4 regions of the Marinobacter sp. W-8 genome follow, and region 1 is predicted to be linked to each of the others. Evidence: predicted binding sites of a transcription regulator. Region 1 holds the regulator's gene; each other region holds the start of a gene.
What was found. Region 1 encodes FliA, which starts transcription of late flagellar genes. Its sites were predicted from a motif close to CTAAAGTTTNNNNNNNNNNNGCCGNTAA; they were not measured.

Region 1 (3,339 bases):
TCCAGCAGCTGCTCGAACTCTTCGTCAGTGATATCGCCCTGATCCCCTTGCTGTCCGACATCCGCAGACGACGGCTCCTGTGCCGGGGTTGGTGCTTCCACCGCCGGTGCATCCTCGGACTCGGGTTTGGCGAGTGCATCCAGAGCTTCAATCAGTTCGTCCGGCGCGGGCGTCGGTTCTTCCCGGTTGCGGACTTCTTCGAACATGGCATTAACGTTGTCCAGCGCCTCCAGCACCACGTCCATCAGGTCCGGTGTTACCTTGCGCTTGTGATTCCGGAGAATATCAAACACGTTCTCCGCAGAGTGGCAGCAATTAACCAGTGCCTCCAGCTGAAGGAAGCCTGCGCCCCCTTTCACGGTATGGAAGCCACGGAAAATGGCGTTCAGCAGATCGCTGTCATCGGGATGCTGCTCCAGATCCACCAGCTGCTCCGACAACTTTTCGAGTATCTCGCCGGCTTCTACCAGGAAGTCCTGCAGGATCTCTTCATCAGCATCTAACGCCATGCGTCACCCTCTTTATTATCAGAATCCGAGACTGGACAGCAGATCGTCCACATCGTCCTGTCCCGAAACTACATCTTCCCGCTCATCGGCCTTGATCTGGGGCCCTACCCCTTTTTCGGCCGATTCTTCTTTTTCTTCAATCTGATGCACTGTGCCGGTCAGTTGATCAACGTGGCTGGCCATCACCACCAGACCAAGAAGGTTGTCTTCCACCTCTTTCACCAACGCGGTGACCTTCTGGATAACCTGACCGGTAAGATCCTGAAAATCCTGAGCTAGAAGGATTTCCGACAGGTTCTGGTACAGACTGTCGGAGTCTGTCGTCAGGCCAGCGAAGAACTTGTCGATGCGACCGTAAAGCTCCCGAAACTCCGCAGGCTCCATTTCACGACGGCGCAGACGCTGCCACTCATCCCGCAGGGCAACCGCTTCATCCCGCATGGCGTGAGCCACCGGCATGCTTTCCTCAACCAGATCCATGGTGCGGTTCGCCGCCTGGCTGGTCATCTGAACCACATAGGCCAGACGGTCAGAAGCGTCGCTCATCTTCGACAGCACTTCTTTCTGCTCGGCATTACGCGGGTCTATCTGGAAGTTCCGGATTGCCTCATGGAGGCTGCGGGTCAGTCGCCCCACTTCCCGGTACAGACTCTGATCGCGAACCTCGCTCAGTTCATTGATCAGGGTCATCGCCTTGGCATAATTCCCGGCGTTTACATTCTCAGCCAGGTCGGAGGCCTGCTTTTGAAGTTTCTCCGCCACCTCCGGATCAAGGCCCTGATGGTTCTGTTTGGTATCACTCATGGCGAGCCATCCGACCTCTGGTTACTGGATTCGTTCGAAGATTTTCTCGATCTTTTCCTTGAGCACAGCTGCCGTAAAAGGCTTGACCACATATCCGTTCACCCCGGCCTGAGCCGCGGCCACGATCTGGTCCCGCTTGGCCTCTGCCGTTACCATCAGAACCGGCAGGTTCTTCAGGTTTTCATCAGCACGGACAGCCTTCAGAAGGTCAAAGCCCGACATGCCGGGCATGTTCCAGTCAGTCACCAGGAAGTCATACTTGCCGCTTCGGAGCATGGGCAACGCGGTGTTGCCATCGTCTGCTTCATCCGTATTGGTGAAGCCGAGATCTCGCAGCAGGTTTTTGATGATGCGTCGCATTGTGGAGAAGTCATCCACAATGAGAATTTTCATGTTCTTGTCCAATGGGACCTCCAGTCAGTAACACCCGGAATTCATTCAGCCTTTTGGAAGTCTAGCAGGCTGCTACCTTAAGCGCTTATTGTGTGGTGTTTGCGCACGTTGTAAAGCATCGTTTACCAAAAGCTACACAGCTTGCTGAAAGCGAAACACAGCACCTGGCCGATCAGTCGTTGTCACCATCCCGCCACTCGGCCAACCGGCTGCGAAGTCTCAACGCCGCCTGGCTGTGAATCTGGCTTACCCGGCTCTCACTGACCCCAAGCACCGCACCGATTTCCTTGAGGTTGAGCTCCTCCTGGTAATACAGGCTCAATACCAGTTTTTCACGCTCAGGCAACTGCTCAATGGCGTCTGCGAGACTTCGCTGGAAAGCGCCTGAAGCAATACCGTCCAGCGGATTATCACTCGCTTCTGCTTCTTCTATCGGCAGCTCGCCGGATTCATTGAGTTCATCAAGACTAAAAAGTCTACCGCTGTTAGCGTCGGCGAGTGAGGCATGATACTCGTCCAGACCAATGCCAAGCTCTTCCGCTACTTCGGCATCCTGGGCCTCGCGCCCGGTACGATCTTCCACCTGTTTGATAGCACTGGCGATTCGCCGGGCGTTGCGATGCACTGAGCGAGGCACCCAGTCGCCTTTGCGGATCTCATCCACCATGGCGCCGCGGATGCGAATCCCTGCGTAGGTTTCAAAGGTGGCACCTTTGCCGGAAGAATAGCGCTGCGCGGCCTCCAGAAGGCCAACCATACCAGCCTGCATAAGGTCTTCCAGCTGCACTGATGGCGGCAGCCGGGCCATGAGATGAAGGGCGATTTTCTTGACCAGCGGCGCATGCTCTTCGATCAGGGCTGAAGGGCTCCTGGCGCCGGCCTGATGGTAAATTCCCAGATTTTTCGCCAATGTCATGTATCCGGTTTTCTTGTAGGACTGGATTCAGATCAGACTTCGACGAGCCGCTCCACGAAGAATTCGAGATGCCCCCTGGGAGAGGACGGCAAAGGCCAGCTATCCACTTTTTCGGCCAGAGCCCGGATAGCCAGCGAGGCTTTCGCCCTCGGATAGGCATCCAATACCGCTTTCTGTCTTTGGACGGCTTTCTTGACGGCCTCGTCGTAAGGCACGATACCTACATATTGTAGTGCCACATCCAGAAAACGCTCGGTGACCCGGGTCAGTTTTTCAAACAGATGGCGGCCTTCCTGCTCATTGCGGACCTGGTTTGCCAGGATACGGAAGCGGTTGGTGCCATAATCCCGGTTCATCAGTTTGATCAGCGCGTAGGCATCGGTAATGGAAGTAGGTTCGTCGCAGACCACCAGCAGAAGTTCCTGCGAGGCCCTGAGGAAGCTGACCACCGATTCAGAAATACCTGCGGCGGTATCCACAATCAGGACGTCAATCTGGTCGCCCAGCTCACTGAAAGCGTTGATCAGGCCGGCATGTTCCATGGCGCTGAGCTGGGTCATACGCTGGGTGCCGGAGGATGCCGGTACAATCTTGATACCACCAGGACCATTCACCAGCACGTCTTTCAGATCACAATCGCCGCTGAGTACGTCTTGCAGATTTCGATTAGCGGTAATGCCGAGCAACACATCGATGTTGGCGAGCCCGAGATCCGCG
Region 2 (3,339 bases), 750 kb from region 1:
CAATCGTTCGAGAAGCTCTCCAAGGGAGTTCAGGCTGTTTTCTTCGAGTATCCGCCGAAGCCTGCTCTTCACAAGGTACTGCTTGTTATCACCCAGCAGAATGCCGCACGCATCCTGCAGGAACTTTTTAAAGGCTTCGTATTCCTGGGGCGTTATGTCCGCTTTCATTGGATCTCTTCGTGGGTGAAACCGTCAGCCGAGCATCAGTGCTGATCAATAATCTCCATTACTCGCTCGGCCAGCTCATCCGGGCTGAATTTCGCCATGAAATCGTCTGCGCCCACCTTCTGCACCATCGCCCGGTTGAAGACACCGCTCAGCGAGGTATGCAGCATGACATACATTTCTTTCAGCGCCGGATCTTCCTTGATTCTGGTAACCAGGGTGTAGCCGTCCATTTCTGGCATCTCAACATCAGAGATAATCAAAGACAGGTGGTCGTTCGCTTTCGACCCGTCCTGAGTAATCTCCTTGAGATACTGTAACGCCTGCTTGCCGTCGTTTTTCGTAACTACTTCCATTCCGATAGCGGTCAAACAGCGCTCAATCTGCCTGCGAGCCACGGAAGAATCATCCACAACCAGCACGGGCAAATGGCCGGGAACCCGTTCCGCACTTCGGCTGACCAGCTCTTCCGTCACATCTTCCCTGAGCGGAGAAACTTCTGCAAGAATCTTTTCTACATCTATGATTTCTACAAGTTTATCGTCAATCTTGGTAACCGCCGTGAGGTAGACATCCTTTCCGGCACCCTTCGGTGGAGGCAGAATGTCTTCCCAGTTCATATTCATAATCCGGTCTACGCCCGTTACCAGAAAGCCCTGAGTTTTACGGTTGTATTCCGTGATGATCACGAAACTGGTGGACAGCTGCTCCTGCGGTATACCCGGCAAGCCAATCGACATGCTCAGATCGATAATCGGAATGGTTTCACCGCGGATGTGGGAAACCCCTCGAACCACGCTCCGGCTGTTGGGAATCGATGACAGCTTGGGGCACTGAAGCACCTCTTTGACCTTGAATACGTTGATGCCGTACATCTGCTGCCCCCGTAAACGGAACAGCAACAGTTCGAGCCGGTTCTGACCGACCAGCTGGGTGCGCTGGTTAACGCTGTCTAATACCCCTGCCATGATGCTTTACTCCTGGCGTGCCTATACCGGCATCAATATTGCTTCAATCTTTGTAAGGTGGTTTCAGGCCTGTCCAAGACAATTCTTTGACGCCTGAAGACCTGTTAAGGGTTAACGGCCCAAGAACCCGAATCCTTAACGAATTTCGACAAAACACACAGATAAAGACAGCATAGGACAAACCGGTGCGTATGCGAATCATCTTTTTGGCTGCATTGTGCCTTTTACTGAGCCCGGTCACTCAGTCTTCAGAACGTACCACTGCTGAAACCATCCGCAACGCCGCCCAGATGTTTCTGGCCAGGTGGTCCGAAACCCTTGCAGCCGAGGGCTATGAAAGCAGCTATGAAGTCGGCGCCATTGATAGCCGCATCGCCCTTGCCGCCTGCAATCAGGATCTGAACACCGAATTTGCGGGCGATCCGCTGCAAACCACCAGCCCGTCTGTACTGGTATCGTGTAGTGGTGAACGCCCCTGGAAAATGTACGTGACCACCAGCGTTGAGGTTCATGGCCCTGCCCTGGTAGCGGCTCGACCCCTGGCGCGCGGGGAGCGTTTGACACAGGATCTGGTAACCGTAAATTCGGTTCAGATCAACGCCAGTCGCCGCGGCGTACTCACCCGGAAGGAATCTGTTTCAGGCATGATGATGCGCCGCCCGGTGAACGCCGGCACGGTAATGACCCCGGATCTCCTTGAAGCTCCCAACGCGATTGAGCGGGGTGACCATGTTATTATCACCGCGCGCTCAGGCTCATTTTCGGTATCATCTCGCGGTAAGGCACTGGCGAGCGCGGGCGTTGGAGAACAGGTACTGGTGGAAAATCTCCGCTCGTCCCGGACAGTCAAAGCTCGTGCCGTTGGACCCGGGCGGGTCGAAATTCCGATGTAAGGCGGCAAACAGCAAGAGCGGCAAATGTTTTCCGTTTTGTAACTAAAGTATGGCGCGGATTTGCCGTTAAGCAGATATAAACCCGAATACGCCACTTTCGTGTGGCCCCAGGCAAGCAGGTATTGATATGTCAGTTGACTTAAATGGAATTGGCCCCGGCCAGGTCAACACCACGCGCACCACGGCCGACAAAGCCTCAGGCAATCAAACGTCACAGGCGCCCACAGGCGAGCAAGCCAAGGCCCAGAGCCCCGCTGCCCGTGGCGAAAACGTGAACCTGAGCAATCAGGCGAAAAACCTGAAGCAACTCGAGCAGAAGCTGGGGGACTACCCCGAAATGGACGATGATCGCATCGAACAGATTCGTTCTGCTCTTGAGAACGGCACCTACAAGGTAGATGCCCAGAAACTGGCCCAGAAAATGCTTGAGATGGATAAAAGCATTTTCGGGTGAGTAAAGCATGACTGCACATGAACAGTTGAAAGCGATTCTTCAGGAAGATATCCGCCAGCTTGAGTTGCTGGCGGAAGTACTCCACCAGGAAAAATCCGTGCTCTCCTCTGCGGATATCCAACCCCTCCAAGAAATGACCAGCCGGAAAAACCAGATTCTTGAGGGCATACGCGAACGCGCCAAAAAGAAGATTCACCTGCTGGTGAATATGGGCTACAAGCCCAATGCCGGAGAGCCATCACGCTTCATTCGCGCCGCTGGTATGGATGAGCTCCACCAACTCTGGAAAGAAGCCGACACTCGTTTGCGCGAATGCCAGGCCGTGAATCAGAACAACGGCCGAATTCTCGGGCACCTGCAAAAGCGCCTGTCACGCCTTACCGACATCTTCCGAGGTGCTTCCGCCCAGCAGAAGCTCTATGGTGCCAAAGGCCAGCAGACCAACGTCTCAAGCACCAATATTCTGGCCAGCGCCTGATACGCCCATCGCTCACAGACAACGAAATGCCCGGAGATCTTCCGGGCATTTTTCGTTTCAGGGCAAGGTTTTCAACGCGTATAGATGGTCATCTGGGCATCCGGGTGAAAGCGGATATCGCGAATGCTGACATTGCCCATGGGTGGAGTCTGGCCGCCCATCACGCGAATATTATCCATCCGGATTTCCTCGATACGCTCCGGAAATGCCAGCCTCAGGCCTCCGTCTTCCTGTAGCGAGTAGCGAGGCTCTGAGTCCCGGTAATGCACACCCGTAATTGTAAGGTCTGAATCCAGAAAACTGAGCACCGGCACGAATACATTGGCCGCCAGTCTGATCCCTTCCACCACATCGACATCGGGAGATTCTCCTGAGAGATCG
Region 3 (3,339 bases), 1.5 Mb from region 1:
TTCTGGTATTGGGCCTGATGGGGCTGGCGGGTATGCTGAGCGCATTACGCTTGGAAGAAGTGACGGAAGGCTGAGCCATCAAGACCCCGTTACATCGGGGTCTTGCCATCGTTCAGGGCCAGGGCGCCTCTGACAATTCGGTAGATCACCCAGATCGCAATACCCAGCAGAATAAACCATCCCACGATCAGCATGGTGGTAATCACCCCGATGACTGTCCACAGCAAACCAATCCAGAAGGTGCGGATCTGCCAGCGGAAATGGGGCTCTATCCAGGTACCACGGACATCATCCAGTTTGACGTAGTTGATGATCACGCCCACCAGTGCCGTCACGCCTCCCAGGAAGAACGACAACGCCTGCAGGATGTAAACCACCACCGCCAGATTCCTCGCAGAGCTGGGCTCCTGTGATTGCTGGCCGTCAGGTTTTGCGGGGATGTACTCGGTTTCGGACACAGGCGTTCTCCTTGTTACGTCCCCGGCAGTCTATCACAGCCTTGGCGGGAGCCCAGTGCCGTCAATGCCCCGCCGGCCGATACCCAACCCGGAACCCACCCCAGTGCTTACCGTTCACATAGATGGGCACCGACAGATCGTGCATGATTTCACCGGTGTCCCGGCGATAGGTCTGCAGCAGCATACTCTCGGTATGACTCCCGCAGCGAATGCCAGTACGGTCATTGAACAAACGCTTGCTGCGGCTTTTCACCAGGTCCACTTCCGGATTACCACTCGGCGGGTGGGCAAAATCCTTGTTATGGGTAGGCACATAACCGTCCGGCGTGCAGGCGATGGAGAACACAATGGCCTCATGGGATTTCTTGATGGGCTCCTGTATTGCCGGAAACATCTGGTCAGTAAACCGATCGAAGCTGCTGGAATACTGTTGGGGCTGGGTGTTGGCAATCGGTGTTCGCTTCTTGTCAAACAGCGCCGCTTCACTCAAACGGCCCTCTCGAATTGCCGCCTCAAACAACTGGCCAATCTGCTGCGCCCCTTCCAGTGCTTTCTCATAAAACGGCCGGTGGTAGCTTTCGCTGCTGTTCAGCGCAAAGGCAGCATTCGCCTTCTCCGCCAGCTCCATCAACGTGGAAGCCTGGTCCGCCAGCGATGCCACACTGGTATCACTTTCGGATATATGGTCACGGACAGACTCAATAGCCGAAAACACCTGGGCCAGACTCTGCTCGTTGTTCTGGTCAATCTCGGCAATACGGGCAACCTGCTGCTGAACCCGGTCGGATTGATCCCGAATCTGATCCAGCTGGCCGCCAACGCTCTCTACAGATGCCAGCCCGTCTTCCACGGTTTTCGCCAGAGATTCAATGCGGGACACAATCTTGGTTGTATCATTCTGGATTTCGTCGAGGGTGTCCGCCACTTCACTGGTGGCTTGGGCAGTGCGCCCGGCCAATTGCCGGACTTCATCGGCCACCACCGCAAACCCGCGCCCCTGCTCACCGGCGCGGGCCGCCTCAATAGCGGCATTCAGTGCCAGCAGATTGGTCTGTTCGGCAATGCCCTGAATGGTGGAGGTCACGCCCTGGATCTTGCCGGATTTTTCATGCAGCGCCTGAATCAGCCGGAGGTTTTCTTCCGACTGCTGATGCAGCAGTCGCACACTTTCAATGGCCGACACCAATGACTGACGCCCCTCCACACTGACTTCGCGATTCTGCAGAGCCATGGTGGCAGCGTTAGTGGCCTGTTCCGACGATTCCCGAACCGATTCCGTGATCTGGCCGGCGTAATCGGCCATCTGGGCGGTTTCTTCCACCTGTCTGTCCAGGCGCTGCTTCACCTGATCCGCCGCAAACGAGACTTCGGCGGCCGAGATGGCATTCTTGTCGGCACTGGCGGAAAGCGTTTCAACCAGAGCTCTGCCAGCCCGGGCATCGGCCAGAAGCTGCGCACATTGAGCCCGCAGAGGATGATTATCCGCCAGGGAGCCATCATTCAGACCGTTAATCCCGCGTTCTATTGGTTCCAGCACCCTCAGAACCAGATAGCCGGCCGCGGCGGCGAGCCCTACGAGGAGCCCGATTAACAGAGACGCGGCATCGAGCCCCATCATCGGAGCCACCAGAATGCAGGCAATACCGAGCGCAACAGCAATGCCCACCCCCCATAAAATTGCAGTGCGATCGAGTAAACCCATGGTGCCCTCATCTTTATCATTGCTAACGCAAGCATGTTGTTATTGCAGGCCATCCCGGAGAGTAAAGAAATGATATGGGTTAATAACTGCTACTTTAGTGGATTAAAGATACCACTATTGCAGTGCCCAAGGGGTTTATCGGCATTTGGAAGGAAATCTGAAATACAGAAGAGAAAAGCCCGGGCGGAACGAGTCCGCCCGGGCTTTTTGGCAGAGCCTGACAACCGTTATGGCTGATCAGGCACCGATAACGCCGCTGTCATCGCGGGTAACGATAACCGTTGCATCACGCGGACGCGGATCGTTGGCATCGGGCCAGTTTGCTTCCGGGTGCTGGATATTGACGAACATGGTCTTCACATCCGGTGTGGAGACAACGCCTGTAACCTCACAGCCAACCGGCCCAACGAAGAAACGCTTGATCTCGCGGGTTTCCGGGTTGGCCGCCAGCATCATGTTGTTCTGATAAGGTGCTGCATCGGAGCCATCGGTCTGAATCCAGAGGCGACCGTTATAATCGAACCAGAGACCATCCGGACTGTTGAAGATGTTGTCATCAGTCAGAGATACGATGACCTGGTCGTCAACCACGGTTTCCGTGCCCTGCTCACCGGCGAACACGAAGATATCCCAGTCAAAGCTGGTCGCAGTGTGATCGTTGCCGTCTTCGCTCCAGCGAATAATATGACCGGTGCGGTTGTTGGCATTCGGGTTTGCCGCGTTAACCTGCTCCTCCGTCCGGCGGGAGTTATTGGTCAGCGTAAAGTAAACCTGACCGGAATTCGGATCTACAGCCCCCCACTCCGGGCGATCCATCGGGGTCGCACCTGCGATGTCGGCAGCCAGGCGAGTGTTCAACAAAACATCAGCCTGATTCTCAAAACCGTCAAACTGAACGTTGCCAACCATTTCGCCCTGGGCCGCAGCCACTTTGGCAGCAAAATCCGCATCGTTCAGATCCAGCGCCAGCCAGTCGCCCGAGCCATCGTCATTAAAGCGAGCCACGTAGAGCGTGCCCTCGTCCAGGAGGTAGCCTCCGGCCGTTGCAGCGTAATAGGGCTTCGAGGAGACAAATTTGTAGATGTACTCGAAACGGGAATCATCACCGGAATAACATACGACCGGCTCACCTTCCTTAACCGGCGCAAAAATCACACCCTCGTGACCAAAGCGGCCCAG
Region 4 (3,339 bases), 610 kb from region 1:
ATCATCACTGGGGCTGGATCGGCGCTCGGTCATCACCCTGGAGAACCCGTATCTTAGTGAAGAATCCAGATACGTTGGGCGACGGACCCTGGAAAACCTTGAGCGGCGAGTCGAGCTCCTGAGCGTCGGGGACTAGCGGGCCTTCCCTGGCCAGCACGGATTAAACCCGGAAACGGGTTACCTTGTCGTTCAGCGCACTACCAATGGTCTCGATGTGGCCACTGTAAACATCGTTCTCGCTGGCTGCCTTGGCAGCTTCCTGGCCCTGGTCAGCAATGCGGGTGATGGACGCATTCAGCTCTTCAGTCACCGATGTCTGTTCCTCGGAGGCGGTGGCGATCTGTGAGGTCATCTGACTGATGGCCGTAATCGCCTCCACAATCCGGTTCAGCGACTCCATGGCATCCTGTGCTTTTTCCATGCTCACATTGGATACCGCCGTCGAAGCTTTCATCACATCTACGGCATCGTTGGCGCCTTTCTGCAGTCGTTCGATCATATTGTTGATTTCTTCCGTAGAAGACTGGGTACGCTGAGCCAGGTTCCGGACTTCATCAGCCACCACCGCAAAACCACGACCTGCATCCCCTGCCCGCGCCGCCTCAATGGCCGCATTCAGTGCCAGCAGGTTGGTCTGCTCGGCAATACCCTGAATGACTTCAAGTACTGTCGTAATCGACGAAACATCCTTGCCAAGTGTGTCGATAACCTCAGCGGCAGCGTTGATCTCACCGACGAGCTTCTGCACCGCATCCCGGGACGAAGTGACAGTCTCCAGGGAGCCGCGGCTTTCCTGGTCCGCATTCTCTGCGGCTTCTGCGGTTTGCTGGGCATTCTGGGCAATCTCACCAGCCGCCGCCGACATTTCATTGATTGCCGTGGCGATCATGTCGATCTCATGCTGCTGGTTTTCAACGCTGGAGCGACTGTCGCTGGAGGTCTGGCGGAGCGATTTTACGTTTTCCTCCAGCTCATCGCTTCCCTCTTTTACTTCTCTTACAACCTGCTGGATGTTGGCGACGAAGGTATTGAAACTTGCCGCGAGCTTGCCAAATTCATCGGTAGCCGAGCCATCCAGCCGCTGGGTGAGATCTGCATCGCCTGAGGCAATATCCGACATCGCCTGGTTCAGGCGGCGCACAGGTGCCATCAGAGCTCGAATGCCAAAATGGAGAATGGCCAACGCAATCAACAGCCCGACAATGGCTATTGTTATTCCTGTTGCACGGGCGGCAACAACGGGCTCGTGAATCTTGTCCCAGTTCACAACCGAGCCCATGTACCAGTCGACGCTGCGGGCATCGGAGATCGGGAAGAACGCTACGCTCCAGGTGGTGTCTTCGCGGTTGAACTGTGCCGGCACACCATCCAGTGACGGTGCGAAACCAAGCAGATCATCAATGTTCTCACCGATCAGTGACTTGTCCGGGTGGAAAAGAATGGTGCCTTCCCGGGTCATCAGGACTGCATAGCCGGAATCGCCTAAGGTAATCGTTGCGAGCAGATCCTGAATGGCGTTCAGGGTGATATCCATTCCAGCCACCCCCTGAAAGGTACCGGAAGAAACCGGAGCAATAGCCGAGAACACGGTCTCGCCGGTCTGGGCATCCTGGTAGGTTTCCGTAAACGATGCCCTGCCTTCATTCATGGCTTGCTGGTACCAGGGGCGCTGACGGGGATCAAAACCGGCCGGTAGTGCCTGCTCTGTTTCAACTGTACGCATCATCATGCGGCCATCCGTCGTGCCGACATAGACATCCTTTGCGCCGCTACCACGGGTCATGCCATCCAGCAGGTTACGCGCCATGTTATCGGTGCGAATGTTCCGCAGTGATGACGCCGCAGCTTCCGTCATATCCAGCCGCGTATTGAGCCAATCCGCGACGCTCGCCGTACTCTGCTTGACGGCATCATCAAGCATTGCCGTCACGTAAGTTTCGGTAGTGTTTTGAAGGCGCTGATCCGCTGTAAATGTAAATACAGACATGATCACGACGATAAGAACGCCTACTGCGACAAGCAGTTTCTGGCCAAAAGATAGCTGCACGATGGGAACTCCTCCTGAAGAAGGTGGGCCATGATAATGATCACGGTTGCTCTGCGCTGTTACTGTTTGTTTCGGCCGAAAATGAAAAGTCTTTAATTCCTGTGATGTGGTTAGCCGAAGGAACGGCTCGTTTGAGGGCGAGAGCTAAAGCAGCCTGTCTGCTAGAATGCTCGAAACAGCCCCGCACTACTGCCAAAGCTAATTGATGGAGAGTTTGTTAATGGCTCACGAAGAATTGCACCTCAATCTACGTAACCTGACCCTTGATGACTACGGCCAGTTGCAAGAGTTGATGGATCGGGTTTACGACGACATTGGTGGCGCGTGGCCAAAAGAAACCATCAAGGCTCTGGTGGAACAATTCCCGGATGGCCAGATCTGTATTGAAGACAGCGGCCAGCTGATAGCCGTGGCCCTCACGGTTTGCGTGAAATACGAAAGATTCAGCAACCCCCATGCCTACGACGACCTTATTCTGCGGAACGAGAAGATCTGGCACAACCCGAATGGCGATTCGCTTTACGGCCTGGATGTGTTCATAGACCCGGAATACCGTGGCTATCGACTGGGCCGCCGTCTGTATGAGGCCAGAAAAGAGCTTTGCCGCTCCATGAATCTGCGAGCCATCCTCGCGGGCGGCCGTATTCCCAATTACTTCAAGTATTCTGAGCAATACACCCCGGAAGAATACATCCAGAGAGTGGATCGCAAAGAAATCTACGATCCGATCCTGACATTCCAACTCTCCAACGATTTCCAGGTCACCCGGCTGATGCACAAATACCTGCCGGAAGACCAGAAATCCCTGGGCTACGCCACGCTGCTGGAATGGCGAAACATTCTTTATACGCCGCCGTCTCCCGTACTGAGCGTCAAAAAAACCCAGGTGCGCATGGGTGCGGTGCAGTGGCAGATGCGGGAATTCACCTCGGTGGAGGAAGTGCTCAAGCAGGTCGAGTACTTCGTGGACGCACTGTCGGATTATAAAAGTGACTTTGCCCTGTTCCCGGAATTTTTCAACGCGCCGTTGATGGGACTGACCGACCAGATGGATCAGACCCGGGCCATTCGGTTCCTGGCCGGCTTTACCGAACAGTTCCGCAACGAAATGTCGGAAATGGCCGTCAGTTACAACATCAACATTATCACCGGCTCCATGCCGCTGATTGAAGACGACCGGGTCTACAACGTTTCGTACCTGTGCCATCGGGATGGCCGTGTGGACGAGCAGCGCAAGGTGCACATCACCCCCCACGAACGCCGCGACTGGGTTATTGAGGGTGGTGATAAAT

Region 2: the regulator FliA is predicted to act here: its motif matches at 2,069-2,096, upstream of flgM (flagellar biosynthesis anti-sigma factor FlgM).
Region 3: the regulator FliA is predicted to act here: its motif matches at 2,296-2,323, upstream of ACF8YQ_RS12835 (methyl-accepting chemotaxis protein).
Region 4: the regulator FliA is predicted to act here: its motif matches at 2,116-2,143, upstream of ACF8YQ_RS08890 (methyl-accepting chemotaxis protein).

The regions. Positions count from the first base shown of each region.
Region 1 covers NZ_CP172297.1:1,287,620-1,290,958, reverse strand. The annotation lists gene ACF8YQ_RS05920 (chemotaxis protein CheA) at 1-509, opposite strand, end outside; gene ACF8YQ_RS05915 (protein phosphatase CheZ) at 528-1,313, opposite strand; gene cheY (chemotaxis response regulator CheY) at 1,335-1,718, opposite strand; gene ACF8YQ_RS05905 (RNA polymerase sigma factor FliA) at 1,879-2,622, opposite strand; gene ACF8YQ_RS05900 (MinD/ParA family protein) at 2,655-3,339, opposite strand, start outside.
Region 2 covers NZ_CP172297.1:2,039,159-2,042,497, forward strand. The annotation lists gene ACF8YQ_RS09520 (CheR family methyltransferase) at 1-168, opposite strand, end outside; gene ACF8YQ_RS09525 (chemotaxis protein CheV) at 204-1,133, opposite strand; gene flgA (flagellar basal body P-ring formation chaperone FlgA) at 1,319-2,026, shown strand; gene flgM (flagellar biosynthesis anti-sigma factor FlgM) at 2,154-2,480, shown strand; gene ACF8YQ_RS09540 (flagella synthesis protein FlgN) at 2,488-2,958, shown strand; gene ACF8YQ_RS09545 (pilus assembly protein PilB) at 3,030-3,339, opposite strand, start outside.
Region 3 covers NZ_CP172297.1:2,779,555-2,782,893, forward strand. The annotation lists gene ACF8YQ_RS12825 (MFS transporter) at 1-74, shown strand, start outside; gene ACF8YQ_RS12830 (DUF4870 family protein) at 90-458, opposite strand; gene ACF8YQ_RS12835 (methyl-accepting chemotaxis protein) at 520-2,160, opposite strand; gene ACF8YQ_RS12840 (PhoX family phosphatase) at 2,398-3,339, opposite strand, start outside.
Region 4 covers NZ_CP172297.1:1,900,959-1,904,297, reverse strand. The annotation lists gene ACF8YQ_RS08895 (hypothetical protein) at 1-136, shown strand, start outside; gene ACF8YQ_RS08890 (methyl-accepting chemotaxis protein) at 161-2,047, opposite strand; gene ACF8YQ_RS08885 (GNAT family N-acetyltransferase) at 2,268-3,339, shown strand, end outside.